Linked DNA regions of Hydrogenovibrio crunogenus. The protein of the gene in region 2 binds, or shares a complex with, the protein of the main gene of each other region. Links are inferred from orthologs where the notes say so. Each region holds a gene or a part of one and is shown on either strand. Other genes may lie near its edges.

What was found.
Region 1: the proteins of GHNINEIG_RS06680 (region 2) and accD are in contact, whole or in part, in a solved structure (PDB 8UXZ), measured with the Escherichia coli proteins. The link is inferred for Hydrogenovibrio crunogenus from one-to-one orthologs.

What each region holds. Positions count from the first base shown.
Region 1 is NZ_CP032096.1:903,695-912,003, reverse strand. What follows is about bases 1-2,774. They hold accD (acetyl-CoA carboxylase, carboxyltransferase subunit beta), read right to left. Parts: upstream 1,928-2,774; coding sequence 1,073-1,927; downstream 1-1,072. Other genes in these bases: trpA (tryptophan synthase subunit alpha), read right to left, coding at 1,991-2,774; folC (bifunctional tetrahydrofolate synthase/dihydrofolate synthase), read right to left, coding at 1-1,048. Also shown: more of trpA, read right to left, coding at 2,775-2,809; trpB (tryptophan synthase subunit beta), read right to left, coding at 2,811-4,016; GHNINEIG_RS04290 (phosphoribosylanthranilate isomerase), read right to left, coding at 4,060-4,701; tRNA pseudouridine(38-40) synthase TruA, read right to left, coding at 4,712-5,500; GHNINEIG_RS04280 (aspartate-semialdehyde dehydrogenase), read right to left, coding at 5,506-6,528; GHNINEIG_RS04275 (bactofilin family protein), read right to left, coding at 6,539-7,039; GHNINEIG_RS04270 (M23 family metallopeptidase), read right to left, coding at 6,961-7,911; leuB (3-isopropylmalate dehydrogenase), read right to left, coding at 7,995-8,309.
Region 2 is NZ_CP032096.1:1,392,720-1,402,481, forward strand. The notes cover bases 482-3,347. They hold GHNINEIG_RS06680 (acetyl-CoA carboxylase carboxyltransferase subunit alpha), read right to left. Parts: upstream 2,460-3,347; coding sequence 1,503-2,459; downstream 482-1,502. Other genes in these bases: tilS (tRNA lysidine(34) synthetase TilS), read right to left, coding at 482-1,482; ycaO (30S ribosomal protein S12 methylthiotransferase accessory factor YcaO), read right to left, coding at 2,614-3,347. In the rest of the region: GHNINEIG_RS06670 (CTP synthase), read right to left, coding at 1-81; more of tilS, read right to left, coding at 220-481; more of ycaO, read right to left, coding at 3,348-4,368; GHNINEIG_RS06690 (hypothetical protein), read left to right, coding at 4,677-4,967; GHNINEIG_RS06695 (hypothetical protein), read right to left, coding at 4,981-5,793; tRNA (adenosine(37)-N6)-threonylcarbamoyltransferase complex dimerization subunit type 1 TsaB, read right to left, coding at 6,031-6,702; GHNINEIG_RS06705 (ATP-dependent DNA helicase), read right to left, coding at 6,699-8,609; ykgO (type B 50S ribosomal protein L36), read left to right, coding at 8,835-8,960; GHNINEIG_RS06715 (chemotaxis protein), read right to left, coding at 9,033-9,762. UniProt on the Escherichia coli protein: Component of the acetyl coenzyme A carboxylase (ACC) complex. First, biotin carboxylase catalyzes the carboxylation of biotin on its carrier protein (BCCP) and then the CO(2) group is transferred by the carboxyltransferase to acetyl-CoA to form malonyl-CoA.

The DNA.
Region 1 (8,309 bases), 480 kb from region 2 along the record:
GTTTAATGGCTTCAATCATAGGGGTTACATCTTTATCCTGCAACACAGAAAAGATGGCATCTGCCTGTATGGAGGCTTGTTTTAGATAATGTGCAAGAACCTCCGCTGCCTGCGGGTTATGCGCCACATCAATCAACCAGTTTTGATGATCTAATTGCATCTTTTGCAGGCGCCCCGGGTGCTTTACTTCGTTTAATCCCTGAGATAATTGATCAAAGGATACCGGAAGTTCAGCCTGCAGTGTCTCAATCAAAGCAACCACGCCTGACGCATTTTGAATTTGAAAGTCTCCTGAAAGTGCGGGTAATGCCAGAGTTTGATATACCAGTTGATTTTCAGAGTCTAAGAATGACCAGGCCTGGTTGTTTTTATGATAAAAGAAGTCTGTATCGAGTCTTTTTAAAGGCACATTATGCTGGCTTGCATACTTAACTAAGGTTTCCGGGATGTCATTATCGGAACAAACAGAGGGTTTTCCCGACCGCATAATGCCAGCTTTTTCCACTGCAATCTGGTTCCGATCACTGCCTAACCAATCTTCATGATCGATGCCAATCGCTGTAATCAAACTGGCATCGGCATCCACTAAATTAACCGCATCCAAACGTCCGCCCAACCCAACTTCCAACAGGATGACATCCAATGAATATTGAGCAAACACCCACAACGCTGCCAGCGTAGAAAATTCAAAATAGGTTAATTTGGTTTGCCCTCGCGCCGCTTCGATCTCGGCAAACGCTTGCACAATTTGCTGATCATCCGCTAAATGACCTTGAATCCGAATACGCTCATTGAAATGTAATAAATGCGGTGACGTATAAACCCCCACCTGATACCCAGCGGCTTCATAAATAGAGGCCAGCATTGCAATGCTCGACCCTTTTCCATTCGTTCCCGCGACAGAAATAACAACAGGGCTTGGAGAAGCCAGATTCATGGCCTCTGCAACCGATTTCACTCGATCGATTCCAAGGTCAATTTCATCTGCATGCAATGAAACTAACCAATCAATCCATTCGGTTAAAGACGTCGTCTCAGTGGGTTTCACTTAATTGAACTCACCCAGCGGTTTTCATGCTGTTTTTTGTAGCAACATACGGCAAATAGAAGCCAATTCATCACTGAGGTTATGACGATGTATAATGCGATCAATAGCACCATGTTCTAGCAAAAATTCACTGCGCTGAAAGCCTTCTGGAAGCTTTTCACGAACCGTTTGCTCAATAACACGCGGCCCAGCAAACCCAATCAACGCCTTCGGTTCAGCAATATTCAAATCCCCTAACATGGCAAAACTGGCTGAGACCCCACCCATTGTTGGGTCGGTTAAGACGGAAATAAACGGCAATTTATGTGCTCTCAAGCGGCCCAGCGCAGCACTCGTCTTGGCCATCTGCATCAAAGAAAACAACGCTTCTTGCATTCGAGCGCCACCACTGGCCGAAAAAACAATTAAAGGACAACGTTTTTCAATCGCTTCATTCACTGCTCGAACAAATTTTTCTCCCATTACCGACCCCATTGAGCCGCCCATGAATTTAAATTCAAATGCGCCTGCCACGACTTCTAGCCCTTGGATCTTTCCTGTCATCGTAACAAAAGAATCTTTTTCACCCGTGGCTTTTTGCGCTTGTGCAATGCGAGTTTTATAAGGTTTTATATCTTTAAACTTTAACGCATCTACAGGTGTAACTTCTGCTGAAATTTCAACCCCGGTTCCTTCATCGAAAAACGCTTCAAGACGATCACGTCCACCCAAACGCATATGATGATCACATTTTGGACAAACTTCCAAATTGCGTCTGACTTCTGCACGATATAAAGTGCTTTCGCATTTAGGGCATTTTGTCCACAAGCCTTCTGGAACATTTTTCTTACGTTCCGTTACCTGTTTAATACTGGGTAAAATCTTTTCAAACCAACTCATTTTTTTCTCCAAAGAGTTTTGTTTTTACTGTGTGCCAACGGTATGCACCGACACCATTCAATTTTATTCGTTATCTGCTTTATCAATTGCTTGTCTGAATTCGCGCATTTTATCACTTAATACCTGTTGAATCACTTCAGAGTCTTCTGAAGCATTCTGTTCAATCAAACTAACCAACGCTGAACCAACAATAATAGCATCACCAAGCTTGGCCATTTCGTAGGCTGTATTGCCATCACGAATACCAAACCCAATGGCTACAGGCATCGACATCCTTTCTCTCAAATGCCCAACATGATGAGCTACATCCTTAGCATCCAAGGCTTTTGAGCCGGTGACACCTTTTAAAGAAACGTAGTAAACAAATCCACTGCCTTTTTCACTGACGGCGTTGAGTCGTCCATCAGGTGTCGTCGGCGAGACGAGGAAGATTCGATCGAGTTGTGCTTGTGACAAGTTTTCAAAATACCCTTCACTTTCTTCCGGTGGCATATCGACTGTCAAAACTGCATCTACGCCAGCTTCAGCTGCCGCTTTCGCAAACACATCGCTCCCCATAGCTTCAATCGGGTTTAAATACCCCATTAAAATCACCGGCGTTTGCGCATCTTTCTTACGAAATTCAGTCACATACGCTAAAACATTTTTTAAACTAACATTATGTTCTAAAGCTCGTTCTACCGCTTTTTGAATGACGGGGCCATCCGCCATCGGGTCTGAAAAAGGCACACCGAGCTCAATCATATCTGCGCCCTGCTCAACCAAGCTGTGCATCAACGTTACTGTCATCTCAGGGTGGGGATCACCTGCTGTAATGTAAGGAATCAAAGCTGTCTTTTTTTCTGACTTCAAGGCCTTCAGCGTTGCATCAATTCTACTCATTTTAAATCTCAAACCCCTCAATTTTCGCTATGGTTCCCATATCTTTATCACCACGACCCGATAAATTGACAATGATAGTCTGATCTTTTGACATGGTTGGCGCCAGCTTGGTGGCATAGGCCAATGCATGACTCGATTCCAATGCTGGGATAATTCCTTCAAATTTTGTTAAATCACGAAAGCCTTGCATGGCTTCATCATCATTAATCGCAACATACTTGGCGCGACCAATGTCTTTTAACCAAGCATGCTCAGGACCAACACCTGGGTAATCTAATCCCGCAGAAATAGAATGTGTTCCTAAGATTTGTCCATTCTCATCTTCCATTAGATAGGTTCGGTTACCATGCAGTACGCCAGGCTTTCCTTCACACAAAGGCGCAGCGTGTTGCCCGGTTTCCAACCCTAGCCCACCGGCTTCCACTCCATAAATTTCGACCGATTCATCTGGTAAAAAATCGTAAAACAGACCGATTGCATTTGAACCTCCGCCCACACAAGCAATCAATGCATCAGGTAATTTACCTTCTTTTTCCATGTGTTGTTGCTTGGCTTCACGGCCAATAATCGCTTGAAAATCACGTACCATAGCCGGATAAGGGTGGGGCCCTGCTACGGTACCGATAATATAGAAGGTATCATCCACATTCGTTACCCAGTCACGCATGGCTTCATTCAGTGCATCCTTCAAGGTACGCGTCCCTGATTCAACACCGATGACTTCTGCTCCTAACATTTTCATCCGTGCCACATTCGGTGCTTGACGAACAATATCATCCGCCCCCATATAAACCACACACTCAAGTCCCAGTCTGGCCGCAACGGTTGCACTGGCAACCCCGTGTTGCCCCGCACCGGTTTCTGCGATAATACGTTTTTTACCAAGGCGTTTTGCCAGCAAGGCTTGACCAATAGTGTTATTGATTTTATGAGCACCGGTGTGATTCAAATCTTCTCGCTTCAGATAAATCTTGGCACCACCTAATGAGTCTGACCATCGCTCCGCATAATACAAAGGAGAAGGACGACCAACATAATCTTGAAAGTCCTTAGTCAATTCAGCGATAAATGCTGGATCGTTTTTGACACTTTCATACTGTTGGCTCAATTCTTCTAATGCAGCCATTAGAGTTTCGGGCGCAAAAATACCCCCATAAACTCCAAAATGTCCTTTTTTATCAGGATATTGCGAATAATCAATACTCATTCTATTAAATCCACTTTCGTTTTATCAAAACGGTAATCAAGCATTACCGAACATTATTTACAGCTTGAATAAAAGCTTGTATCTTTTCTGATGATTTTTGTCCTGGCACCGATTCCACGCCGCCACTGACATCAACTGCCCACGGATGAACAGAGCGGATGGCCTGCTCGACATTATCTTCATTTAACCCACCCGCCAAAATAACAGGCAGCGTCACATTCAGCCGTCTTTCAGGTGCCACCCAGTTCCAATTGAAGGCCGCTCCTGTTCCGCCAGGAACACCTTTAACATAAGTATCAAGTAGCAACCCTTGGCTCGAAGCATATTGAACAGCCAATTGTTCCAAATCCGTTTCCGCCTGCATCCGAACCGCTTTTATATAAGGTCTCGAAAATTGATCGCAAAATGCAGGGGACTCATCTCCATGAAACTGCAACAAGTCTATCTTCAAATCTTTGATAACTTTTTCAACCAAAGAGACATCCGGATTCACAAACAGCGCAGTCGTAGTAACAAAAGCCGGCAGTTTTTCAAAAACCGCCCAGGCCTGGTCAATTGTCACGACTCTAGGACTTTTGTCATAAAAGACGAACCCCAGTGCGTCAGCCCCTGCCTGAACGGCAGTTGTCGCATCCGTTATGTTCGTAATGCCGCAAATTTTAACACGCGTTCTATTTTGCATCATCTAACTCTTTTTAGGCTTGCCAAAGCAGCTCATCCAAAACAACCTGAGGGAGCTGGAACGATTCCGGATACAAAGCATTCACAAAATACAAACCCTCCGCTGGCGCTGTCATACCGGCCTGAGTTCGATCTTGTTTTTTTAACAATTCCAACACCCACTCGACCGGTTTCTCCAACCGCCCTACTTCCATCAAGGTACCGACAATGTTTCGAACCATATGATGTAAAAAAGCATTGGCTTGAATATCAACAAAGACAAAATTGCCTTGACGTGAAACCTGCAAAGACTGCACATTACGATTGGCGTGAGAGGCTTGGCAACCTGAGGCACGGAAAGATGAAAAATCATTTTCACCTAATAACCCCTGAGCGGCAATGTGCATTTTTTCCACATCTAAGGGACGATTCTCCCAGGTCACACGATTGGCTAAAATGGCAGAATGAACAGGACGGTTAAAGATGACATACCGGTATTGTCGAGCAATAGCAGAAAAACGTGCATGAAAGTCTTCAGGCATCATTTTCACCCAGGTTACCCGAATATCACTGGGTAACCGGGTATTAACGCCTTGAATCCAAGCTTTATCCGGCCGATTAACAGCCGTTTCAAAATGCGCAACCTGACCGATTGCATGCACCCCCGTATCTGTTCGACCTGCACAATTCAAACCAATCGGTTCATCGGCGATATAAGATAATGCCTTTTCAAGTTGCTGCTGAACAGAATCACAATGTTTCTGATGCTGCCAACCACAATAGGCGGTGCCTTGGTATTCAATACCAATCGCCAATAAAGCCATGTCTATTAGATATGATCTTTGATCAACAGCTCAGCAATTTGAACTGTATTTGTAGCGGCACCCTTACGGACATTATCCGCCACAACCCATAGATTCAAACCTTTCTCAAAAGAAATGTCTTCACGCACACGTCCAACATAAACTGGGTTCGTATCCGCAGCATCAGTAACAGCTGTCGGGTATCCGCCATCAACATGCTCATCAATAAGAACGATTCCGTCAGATTTTTTGAACAGCTCTTTCGCTTGCTCTGCTGTGATTTTTTCTTTTGTTTCTAAATGGATGGCTTCGCTGTGACCGAAAAATACCGGGACACGCACAGCCGTTGGGTTAACAAGAATCGATTCATCTTCCATGATCTTTTTCGTTTCCCAAACCATTTTCATTTCTTCTTTTGTGTAACCATTATCTTGGAACACATCGATTTGAGGAATACAGTTAAAGGCAATCTGCTTAGGATAAACTTTTGCCTCAACCGGCTTCATATTCAACAAATTAGCTGTTTGTGTTGCCAATTCATCAATCGCTTCTTTACCGGAGCCAGAAACTGCTTGATACGTTGATACATTGATACGCTCAATCCCGACAGCATCATAAATAGGTTTTAACGCAACCATCATCTGAATGGTTGAACAGTTAGGGTTGGCAATAATGCCTCGATTTTTATACCCAGCAACCGCATCAGGGTTGACTTCTGGGACCACTAAGGGAATGTCTTCGTCGTAACGAAATTCCGAGGTATTATCGACAACAATACATCCTGCCGCCGCAGCTTTTGGCGCATATTCTCTAGAAACACTGGCACCTGGTGAGAACAATCCGATTTGGGCTTTTGAAAAATCAAACGTTGCCAAGTCCTGAATCTCAACCCAACCGCCATTAAATTCCAGCTTTTTACCTGCAGAACGACTACTGGCCAGCGGATATAAATTACGAACTGGGAAATTACGCTCTTCAAGTACTTTTAAAATTGTTTCACCTACGGCACCCGTTGCACCTACAACGGCAATATCATACTGCTTTGTCATATTTTTCCCTTTACTTGCTTTTTACTGCTTCGGCTTCAGAGGGTTGTAGATCATCCATTATGGAAGCTTGATTTTTAATCATTTCAACAACCGATCTTGCCTGATTCTCTAATTTTTGTTTTTCATTTTCCGGAAAGCTGACAATCAACCCGCCTTCTGTCAGCTCACGGCTTTCACCAATGAACTTACCACCGGACTCAATCATCATCTCTCCACAAACCACTTCGCCCAAGAGCTTGCCTGTGGCAAGGATATCAATACTTTCACACGCCACCTTGCCTTCCAAAGTACCGCTGACAACAATGGTCTTTGCTTTAATCAGTCCAGTAACGATTCCTTCATCACCGATAGAAACATCGTAGTCCGTTTCAACGACACCATCAATATGGCCATCGATATGCAGAGCACCATCTAGGTCTTTAATTTCACCATTTATTTTACATCCCGCAGCAATAATTGTTTTTCCACCTGCTGGACGCGATTTTGAACCACCTGACTTAAAGATCCCCATGGCACACCTTTTACCTTTTTAAATATTTCATCATAATGTTTTAAATCCCAGTTAATAAATGGCACTGGATTCAGTTTACGCTGCACAAAACTCACCTCATAATGCAAGTGAGGTCCTGAAGACAATCCGGAAGAACCAATTTCACCAATAAGCTCTCCTTTTTTAACCACCTGACCGGTTTTCACATGCAATTTACTCATGTGTCCGTATAGTGTCTTAAACCCATTATCGTGGGAAATGATAATCAAACGCCCATAACCACTTCTTTTATGGTAGCCTGCGTATTCAATCGTGCCGCTAGCCGTGGCAATAACACCATCACCACGCTTACCACGATAATCAATTCCCCGATGAAATTCCTTCGTCCCCTTAACTGGGTGAATCCGCCAGCCAAAACTACTGCTCACACCTTGATATTTTTTAACAGGTCGTCCACTGGGTATGTCTTCCAACATGATTTGTTTTTCAAGCGTTGTCAGCTGAACAATCTTTACACGATCTGTTAACAGTTCGTCTTCATCCGGTTTGACCCCAATCAAATCTTCCAACCCCTGCAAGGTTTGATCTAAAAACTGGATTTGTTTCGATTTATTATCCAACTGACTTTGAAGCTTGCGCTTTTCCGCTTCCAAAGTCATGTACGAGTGTTTACTTTTCTCTAATACAGCCTGGTAACTGGCTTCAGCAACCTGTCGTTTATCTTGAATATCGATAATTTCCTGATTCAACCACCAGATGACGCCGGCAGCGCCAGCTAACATCAAAAAGATAAACATCACCACAAACAGCGCGAATTTTCGCATGAACTGTTTGAAAGAGAAGTGACGTGACCCATGCACATCACTTATGGTTATCGTAAAATGATTTTTCATCTTAAAAAGGCATTCCTAATCATCGTCTCGCAATGCAGTTTACACAATTATAGGAAAATTGCACTTTCTATCCGTAAAAATCTTTACAGAGCTGCGACCACTGCATCACCCATTTCTGATGTCGACACCTTCGTTAAGCCTTCTGACCAAATATCTCCTGTTCTTAAGCCTTGATCCAACACATGACTGACGGCCGCTTCAATTTTTAAAGCCAAATCTTCACGATTCAAACTGTAACGCAGCATCATGGCTGCAGACAAAATTGTCGCCAGCGGATTGGCAATATTTTTCCCTGCAATATCCGGTGCCGACCCATGACTTGGTTCATACATCCCTTTATTATTTGCATCCAAAGACGCTGAAGCCAACATGCCAATCGACCCAGTCAACATAGATGC
Region 2 (9,762 bases):
AAGAGACCCTAAAGATGCGGCTGCAATTCCTTTACCTAATGAAGAAACTACACCACCCGTTACGAATATAAACTTTGTCATGAAATCACTTTAGTTTAGACTTAATTCAGCAAATTGAGAGCTTTGTTTTGAGTAAAGCACCCACCAGAATTGGGTAATAAGAATGGAAGCAAATTATAACGGATTATCAAGGGTTGAGCAATCTTTCATTACAGATTATTAAAATGATTTTTTCGTATAAAACCCTAAAATTGCAACCATCTGCCCTTCTTTTTCTAACACAGGCCACCGTTGACGATCCCACTCTGGAATTTTATTCTCTTTAAACCATTTCTTCAGCGCTTTTTTTTGCTCTGACAAACTTAAATCATCGTTTTGTAGGGGGCGTACAATCGCTCCTTCCAGCTTTTCTTTTTGCTCCAGTGAAAACTGTTCAGAAAAACGCAATGCGTTAAAAAACTGCAATGCACCCGCGTCAAACTCATCAAAAGCCAACGAGTAGTTCATTTTCAAATCTTCAAAATAATACAAAACATGGTTGTAAAATCTCAATTCTCCATGAGCCAATAGCATTTTCGGTTTGGCTTGAGGATTCTTGTTATTCAAACATTCTTGCAACCATTGATATATTTTGGCATTCAACCTAAAACCTGACAGATAAAACTGTGCCCAGTACCGAGTCATATTTTTGATCCGAGACCATTTGAGCTCTTTGACATGAGTGAACGACAAATAAAAATCACTGTAATCAGAACCTTGTAAATCAATTTCAGCCAACTCATTCAAAAGCGCTAAACTTTCATTTAAATGCTGCGCCGATTTGGCAAAATTAGCATCTGAAAACGGCCAGGCCTGGCGAATTTTAGGCAACACCTCATGCCTCAGGTAATTACGACGATAATCAAGCTCCTGATTCGATGAGTCTTCAACCCAATCAAGCCGATGCTGTTTTGCGTAGTCCCGAATAGCATCATAATCCACATTTAAAAGAGGTCGACAATGCTTTAGAATCTGCCCATTCCAATGAGTTTCTTTCGCATAAGGCATACCGGATAATCCTGCAATCCCTGCCCCTCTTGCCATATTAAGCAATAACGTTTCGGCTTGATCTCTTTGATGGTGTGCCGTCAAAAGCAGCGTATCTTTTGTCGTTCTGTTATAAAGCGCTTCGTAACGCTTTTGACGCGCCACCGATTCAATTCCTTGGCGTAACACCTCTGACACCTCAACATCAACACTTTCAAATGTAACACCTAATCGTTCACATACCTGTTTGCACACGTCGGCCCATTGTTTTGATTCGGGTTGTAACCCATGATTGACGTAAACGGCATGAATTGAGTGAAGTGGAACCTTTTTACAAAGCGCGTCTAACAAGACGGTAGAGTCAAGCCCACCGCTGAAGGCAACCAAGAATTGAACGGAAGAAGGATAAAGGTGAATTAGCTTTGAGATGGCTAACTCAACCTTTTGATAAGACATGAAAATCCTATAGAACCGGTTTAGGCAACGTCAAAGTTACCATATTGCATATAACGCTGGTAACGAGCTTCAAGCAGTTCATCAACAGGTTTGTTTTTCAATAATTCTAACTGTCTTAAAATCGCATCTTTTAAAGAAGAAGCCGCGGCTGAAGGATTACGATGTGCGCCGCCCAAAGGTTCCTCAACAATTTCATCAACCAAACCAAGCTCTTTTAACCGTGGCGCCGTAATACCCAAAGCGCTGGCCGCATCTGCTGCATTGGCTGCATCTTTCCACAGAATAGAAGCGCACCCTTCAGGCGAAATCACAGAATAGGTGCTGTATTGCATCATCATCGTAACATCGCCCACACCGATCGCCAATGCACCACCAGAACCACCTTCACCAATAACGGTACAGATAACCGGAACTTTCAGCTCTGACATTTCAATCAAGTTACGTGCAATGGCTTCCGACTGACCACGCTCTTCAGCATTAATCCCCGGATAAGCCCCAGGGGTATCAATAAAGGTCAAAACAGGCAGACCGAACGTCTCAGCCGTTTTCATTAAACGCAGCGCTTTTCGGTACCCTTCAGGACGAGGCATCCCAAAATTACGACGAATTTTTTCTTTGGTATCTCGGCCTTTTTCTTGACCAATCACCATGACCGCTTGACCATTAATACGTGCTAGCCCGCCAACAATCGCAGCATCATCTGCAAAGGCTCGATCACCGTGCATCTCTTTAAAATCAGTAAACATTTCTTTTAGATAATCCAGCATGTATGGACGCTGTGGATGACGCGCAACTTGTGCAACCTGAACATCAGACAAACGATTAAAAATTGACTGGGTTAAATTTTTACTTTTTTGCTCTAACGCAGACACTTCTTTAATCAGGTCCATATCTTGACCATCCAAGTGACGCAACTCATCAATTTTGGCTTCCAACTCTGCAATTGGTTGTTCAAAATCTAAAAAATCTAATTTCATAGGTGTTCCTGTTCAAGCCAAACCCAATGTTCAGCTCTTTTGATTAAGTTTTATAAATATCGTGCTATTTTAACAAATTTAGCAACCCTTGCTCATAAAACTGATACGCGTTCTTTCTAAAAAGCACGTACACATTCGAAACCAAGCTGAAACCTTACTGGGTGTTCACAAAATGTTTAACTTGTTGTACCTTTTGATAGACGGTTATCAAAGCCTGATGATTTTGGCTGTTTTCAAACGCAGACATTCCAATTTCTAACCCGCCAAAAACCTCTTCACCATTAATGTTTCGCCAAACTTTTTCAACCACTTCCTCACCAAATAATTGAGATTGCACAGACAGCGGGAATTCCGTCAGCGTGTCTTCCAGCAAGATGTCTAACGCAAACCCCAGCGCCTTGTACAAAAGAGCCATTGCTTCATCATCGACAAAGTAATGGCACTCCTGCAGTCTTTCATAAGCCATTTCATAGTCTTTAACGGCCAGTAACAACCACATTTGTAGCTCAACGATTTTAAATTTTTTCCAGTAAGAATTTGGATCAGGCAACAAACCAATTAAATTGGCGACACCTTGATGCTCTGAAAACCCCATCATTTCAACTTGTTCCAAAGCGTTTTCAAATCGATTCGCTTTATTTGATTGAGAAAGTTCCAATAAAATTTCTCGAAGTACACGACCTCTGTTTTGGTTATTATCTACCAGTTCGTGCATAGGGAATACTTCCGACATTTTGGGCACAACAATACGACAGGCATTGATACCAAAATGTTCATAATGAGCAAAATAGACTTCGGCGCCCTGCTCATGCACTTTCTTAACCAAAAGCTCATATTGTGCTTGTGTGTCACCTTCAAAATCCCACTCATTAAACTCAAAGTCATACTGATGGGAAATAAATTTCGCATGAATCAATCCACTGGAGTCAATGAAATGATTTTCAATATTTTCATCATCTGCAACAAGCGCTTCATCAAAAACAGGTAACTGAAACCCATCCAACATATCCAAGCTGCGCCCTTGTAAAGATTCTGTTAAGGTTCTCTCCAACGCCACTTCAAAAATAGGATGCGCGCCAAAGGAAGCAAAACAACGACCGGTTTTCTGCTCAAACAAAGTGACATTCATTACAGGAAATTGCCCCCCTAAAGAGCTGTCTCGAATGGAGACGTCGATTCCTTGTTCTTGCAACGCTTTTCTTGCTTTAACAACCGTGGGATAACGCTGCACCACCGCTTCTGGCACTTCAGGCAAACATAAATTTTCTGTCAAAATCTGCCGCTTCACCCAGCGCTCAAAAACCTCTGACAACCCTTGGACAAGCGCTTCTTCAGGTGTATTACCTGCACTCAAACCATTACTGGCATACAAGTTACTGAACAAGTTCATCGGAAAATAGACGGTATCAAGAGTAGAAGCATTCGTTAAAGGCAAACAACGAATTTTTGATGAAGCATCATTTAAACTCAATAAATCTTCTGCAACCATCTCTTCTTCAGGATCATAAATTTCCCATAAATCAGGACTTAAGCACTGGCGAAATTCTGACAGCTCGAATGATTTTTCATTTGGGAAGTACAACCCCTTTTCATCCCATGAAAACTCACCCTGCTCATTTACCAGAGTTTCCTCCAAATAAAAATCGGAAAAGAAGTAATTTGTTTCTAAACGTTCGAAAAACTCACCTAAAGCACTAGCCAAAGTGGCTTTTCGACTGGCACCTTTACCATTGGTAAACAAAGCTGGACAATTTTTGTCTCGAATATGAACAGAATAAACATTCGGAACTGGGTTTAACCAAGAAGCCTCTTCAATATCAAACCCTGCCTTGCCTAGTAAGGTTTGCATTTTATTAATGGAATCCTCTAAGCACGCATCCTTACCTTTAATAAACGTTTGTTCTACCATGTTCCGTCCTTTGAATATGTGATATTAACCGCGTATTTTATCTGACTTTATATCATTCGGTTGTTTAATCCCATCTTTGAGTGATTTTTTTAAGAATAACACCCAGACCTGGCTATTTTTTCACTTCAAAAACGATTCAAAAACCTTAAAGTCACACGAAAAATATGAGATATAAAATCATTCTAAATTCCTATAAAAACATTTATATAGATTTATTTCTTAAAGCAGTAAAATGAAATAGATTATTAGTAGTATTCATTAATTGTAAGTCCGATTTAATTCATAGTTATATGATGGAGGAAACCCCAATGAAGCTCGTTCACAAAACCGTATTAACCACAATTTTATGCTCTCCCTTGACCGTTTTAGCAGAAGTACATCCTGGTAAGGTATTACATGATGAAGCAAACTGCATGAAGTGCCACAGCACGCTTGGATACAACAAACCCAACCTGAAAAAAATGGCGCCGAACAATTATAAGGATCTTCAGAAAGCGGTCGCTTACTGCGACCAGAATTTAAATGTTGGTTGGTTTGATGAGGAACGTGAAGAAGTGGTTGATTACTTAAACAAAACCTATTATCAATTTTCTAAGTAACCAACAAAAATATTTACTGTATTTTGCCTAGGTACTTAAGCTGTTCTTTTAAGCGCTTAAGTGCCTTTGAATCAGCTTTTTCAATCCCCTCTTCATTTAATAGAAAATAAGCATCATCAACCGCTTTATCAATGGCATCAATTAGAAAGTACGTTTCCATACTTTGATTAATTTTTGCCCAATCTCTTTTTTTCGCTCTCCAAAGCTCATTAAGCTCAGGTCGACTATCCAGTAAAGCAATCACATGATCCATCAATTTGATTAAATGCGGCACGCTTTCATAAGGCCAGTAAGGACGGCCATTACTTGAATCAAAATAGCTGGCACGATCCAGTTTGGCAATCTCAAAAGCGGGAATCATTCCAGAAATGTTTGCATATCTGGCTTCTGCCTCAGCACTTTCTAAACGATCAATTGACATGACCGGCACATTCGATTTCCAACGGGAGTAAGTGATGTAAACATTATAACGATCGATAAAGTTCATTTGACCTTTGGCTAACTTGACCACCTTATCGGCAGGCACGATATATTGCAAGCCATTAGAGGTCAACTGCTTAGTGTTATCCCACATTTCCCAGCCAGATTGACCCGTTTCATTTCCCGCTGAATCAACTGCAATCGGAACACAAGACAACCCATAATCATGCCCTTCAACAAAATCTCTGACGGTAATCTGATAATTGCCTTTCGGCGTAATTTTTTGAACAACACCGATGATATAGGCGTCATCTTTAATATTCGTTGCAGGAAAACCGACTAGAACGGTATCCCCTACTTTAAATTGGTGAGACATCATGTTATTAACTGCCCAAGCAGTTGACATTGCACTAAAGCACACCGTTATAAAAAACAGTTTAATCAATCTTTTCAAAACAACGCTCCAAAGCCCGTATCACGGTCTATTTAACTAAAATCAAACAATGCCATTATCCTCTAAAGTGCTCCTGCAATCTATACACAGAAGTTGTGGATAATTATGTGTGCAACATTTCAACAAAAACAAAAAACTGAATAAAGTCTTACACATCACCTCTATTGCTTAAAAAACAGGCAATTTAAATTATTTCATGGCCGCCGGTTTATCAGCAACATCGTTTCGCAGGTAAACAGGCAAAGGAATCTCTTCGTCAAGCATTTTTGCTTGACCTAAACGCTGCTGAGTAATATCAGCAATTGCTTCTGCTGAAGGATAAGCACTTTGCCAGGTTTCAAACACACTTACCACGTCGGGATATTCCGTATCGATATCTCCCACACCATTTTTTATAGCACTGTTTTTTAAAGTTTCAAGTAACTGTTCTTGAGAAAGCAGTTGTGCCTGTGTTGACATTAACTGCCCCGCTTCTATATGACAGGATTGCACGTAAATTTCTTTCATTCGTGCATCTAGGCAGGCAAGCCACTCCGTCTGGTGCGTCTCCTTATAAGCCTGCCAGGCCAGTGCTTCCAAAGTTGAAACAGAAAGCACTGGCTTTTCCCATCCTAACGCAAGCCCCTGTGTCACCCCTGCTGCAATTCGAATTCCCGTAAAGGCACCAGGTCCTTCACTGAAAGCCAAGGCATGAATGTGGTCAGGCGTGACACCAGATTGATTTAACACCTTTTCAACCATCGGAAGCATTAAGTTAGCATGACGCTGTGGTGCCATTTCAAATTCAACATAGACTTTATCACCCAGCTTCAAGCAAACCGAGCACGCTTTCGTCGACGACTCAACTGCTAGTACATTCATAATAATTTCTCTTTTGCTTCGTTCACATCATAAACCCATTTAAAACTCGGAAAGCTATTAGTAATAATCTTACCATACGATTTTTGAGTCAACCGTGGGTCACACAACATCAACACCCCTTTGTCGGATGAATCTCTTATCAATCGACCAACTCCTTGCTTAAGGGCAATCGTTGCCTCGGGAATTTGAAAATTAAAGAAACCACTCAATCCCTTTTGTTTCAAAAAAGATTCTCTTGCTTGTACGACTGGATCATCTGGTGGAATAAATGGGATTCGATCGATTAAAACCAGTTTTAATGCATCTCCTTTCACATCCACTCCTTCCCAGAAACTGCTGGTACCTAATAAGATCGCATTATCTGTTTCTTTAAATCGCGCAAGCAACGTCGTTTTCGGGCCATCTCCCTGAACCATCAAAGTTCCTTCCCAGTGCTGAGAAAGAATGACTTTCGCTTCTTGTAATGCCTTATGACTGGTAAACAATAAAAATGCTCTTCCTTGACTGGTAAGCAATAACGGCCAAGCCGCTCTTAAACAGATCTTAATGTAATCAGGGTGTTTTGGATCCGGCAGACCGATTGGATGATAAATGACTGCTTGTTGATCATAATCAAAAGGACTCTCCCATTGATGGGTGCGCGCAGATTCTAAGCCCAGGCGATGAGCAAAATAATCAAAACTTTGATTCACACTGAGCGTGGCTGAAGTAAAAACCCAGGCCCCGCCCAATGCATCACGCTGTCGGCTAAATGGTGCAGCAACACTTAATGGCGTAAGATTGAGTTTAAATCTTGCTTGTGAAGATTCTATCCAGCGTATTTGATTTTCTGAGGAAGCCTTTAACCAGGTCTCAATTTGTTTTTCAAATTCCTGCGTTCTTTTGTACAAAGCCGACAACAACTTGCCTCGATCAGTAAGAGGTTTAATCACGTCAGCCAATAACGACAGTTGGTTCCGCAAGTGCTCAAGTGTTTTATGACCGGTTTTGGCCTCAGAAAAACTCTCCCAAGTCCAACGCTTTTCCCATTTGCCTAATGCTTCATTAAAAATGCGGACTTTGTCTTCCACTGCTTTTGCTTGATCCGATAGCTCAATGCTTTCTGGCGATTCTTTTTTATAAGCCAACCGAACATCTCTGACCAATTCGTCTAACTGAAATCGACTCACACTAAACCCTAAAAACTGGGCTGCTATATCTGGAAGTTGATGCGCCTCATCAAAAATATAAATATCGGCTTCTGGCAAAATTTCACCGAACCCCTGCTCTCTTAATGCTAAGTCAGCACAGAATAAATGGTGATTCACGATTAAGATTTCTGCATCTGTGGCTTGTTGTTTTACGCCAGGGTAAAAACAGCCATTATCACCTGTACATTCATTTGCCTGACAAAACTCCATGCGCGCGCAAACTCGACTCCATAGCGGATCATTTTCATCCAATGACGTGAGTTCCGATTTATCACCAACCAGTGTTTTTTCCTGCCAATCATGAATCAGTGACAACTTTCGCCAGACTTCTTTGGTATTTTGCTCTGCCGTTTCGGCAATTTCTAAACGTTGAGGACAAATATAATTTTCACGCCCTTTTAAAATCTTGGCCGTGCCTTTTGCATTACAAATATCCATCAAAAGAGGAATGTCTTTACTTAATAATTGATCTTGCAATGTCTTTGTGGCGGTTGATACGATGACTTTTTTGCCTGACAGTAATGCAGGAATGAGATAAGCAAAGGTTTTCCCAGTTCCAGTACCGGCTTCTGCAAGGAGTGTTTGGCTTTCTTCAATCACATCAGCAACGGTTTCTGCCATCTCGACTTGGGCGTGGCGCACTTCATAGTCTGGTGTATTTTGAGAGAGTTGCCCGTCTTTTCCAAGGATTGACTGAATTTGTTTTTTTAATGACATGAAACTACTGTTTTCCCAACCCAAGCAAAGCTGTTTTTAAACTGAATAGAAAAAATTTCTCTAAGCCCTATTAATCGATATAATCAACGGCACCAGACTCTTTTATAAAAGAGTTGGCATTCTAACAAAAAAACTAGACAAACCATCAAAAAATCAGTAGAATCCACGCTTTCAAATTTGAACTCGTTGATCAATATCAACCAAAAATAATATTGGATATCTAATATGAAAATTTTATCATCATTAAAATCAGCAAAAACACGTCATAAAGACTGTCAAGTTGTTAGACGTCGTGGGAAAGTTTATGTAATCAACAAAACAAACCCAAGATTTAAAGCTCGTCAACGTTAATTTAAGACGACTTTAAACTAAAAAGGCACCTGATCAGTGCCTTTTTTTATGTCTGAAATTTAAAAATGACGGCTATTTTTTATAATATTTTTCCTCAATCTTCTTAATTGTTTCTACAATTAAGTTCGTATCAACCTTTCCAACGAAATGATCCGCTCCCATATCAAGGACTTCTCGGCTGTTATTTTCACTGGTCATAGAAGTATGAACAACAATCGGTATATTTCGTGTTTTGGGATTTGCCTTCAATTCTTTAATAACCGTATGTCCAGAGGCAACAGGCATCTCCAGGTCTGTAAAAATCATCGAAATGTCATCCATATTCTCAAGAGAATCAACATAATCCATTAATAAACGACCATTTTCAAACCCTTGATATCTTAAACCTAACTGATCAAATACCATACTCATGTATTGTTGAATGGATTTACTGTCTTCCGCGAAAAGAATCTGGCGGTTTTTCACTTCCTCTGTAAACTCATGTGCGCCCGAGTTCACTTCTTTAGCAGATGAAAAAATCTTTTCGGCCATTGAAGGCATCGCTTCAATCAATAGTTTTTCAATATCAAGAATAAAACAAAGCTGATCGCTGTTTTCCAAGTAAGTATGATTAATAACCTGATTGGTGTTCACATCAACGTTATAATTCGTGGCTGGCTTAATGTCTGTCCATTCTTTTTCTTCAACGCCGTGAATGTGAGCGACTCGCATACCGATAAAGTTATGGCTGAAATCTGACACAATGATAATGGATTTTTCCCGTTCTTCTTCAGTCATCTCAAACCCCATCCACTTAGGAAGG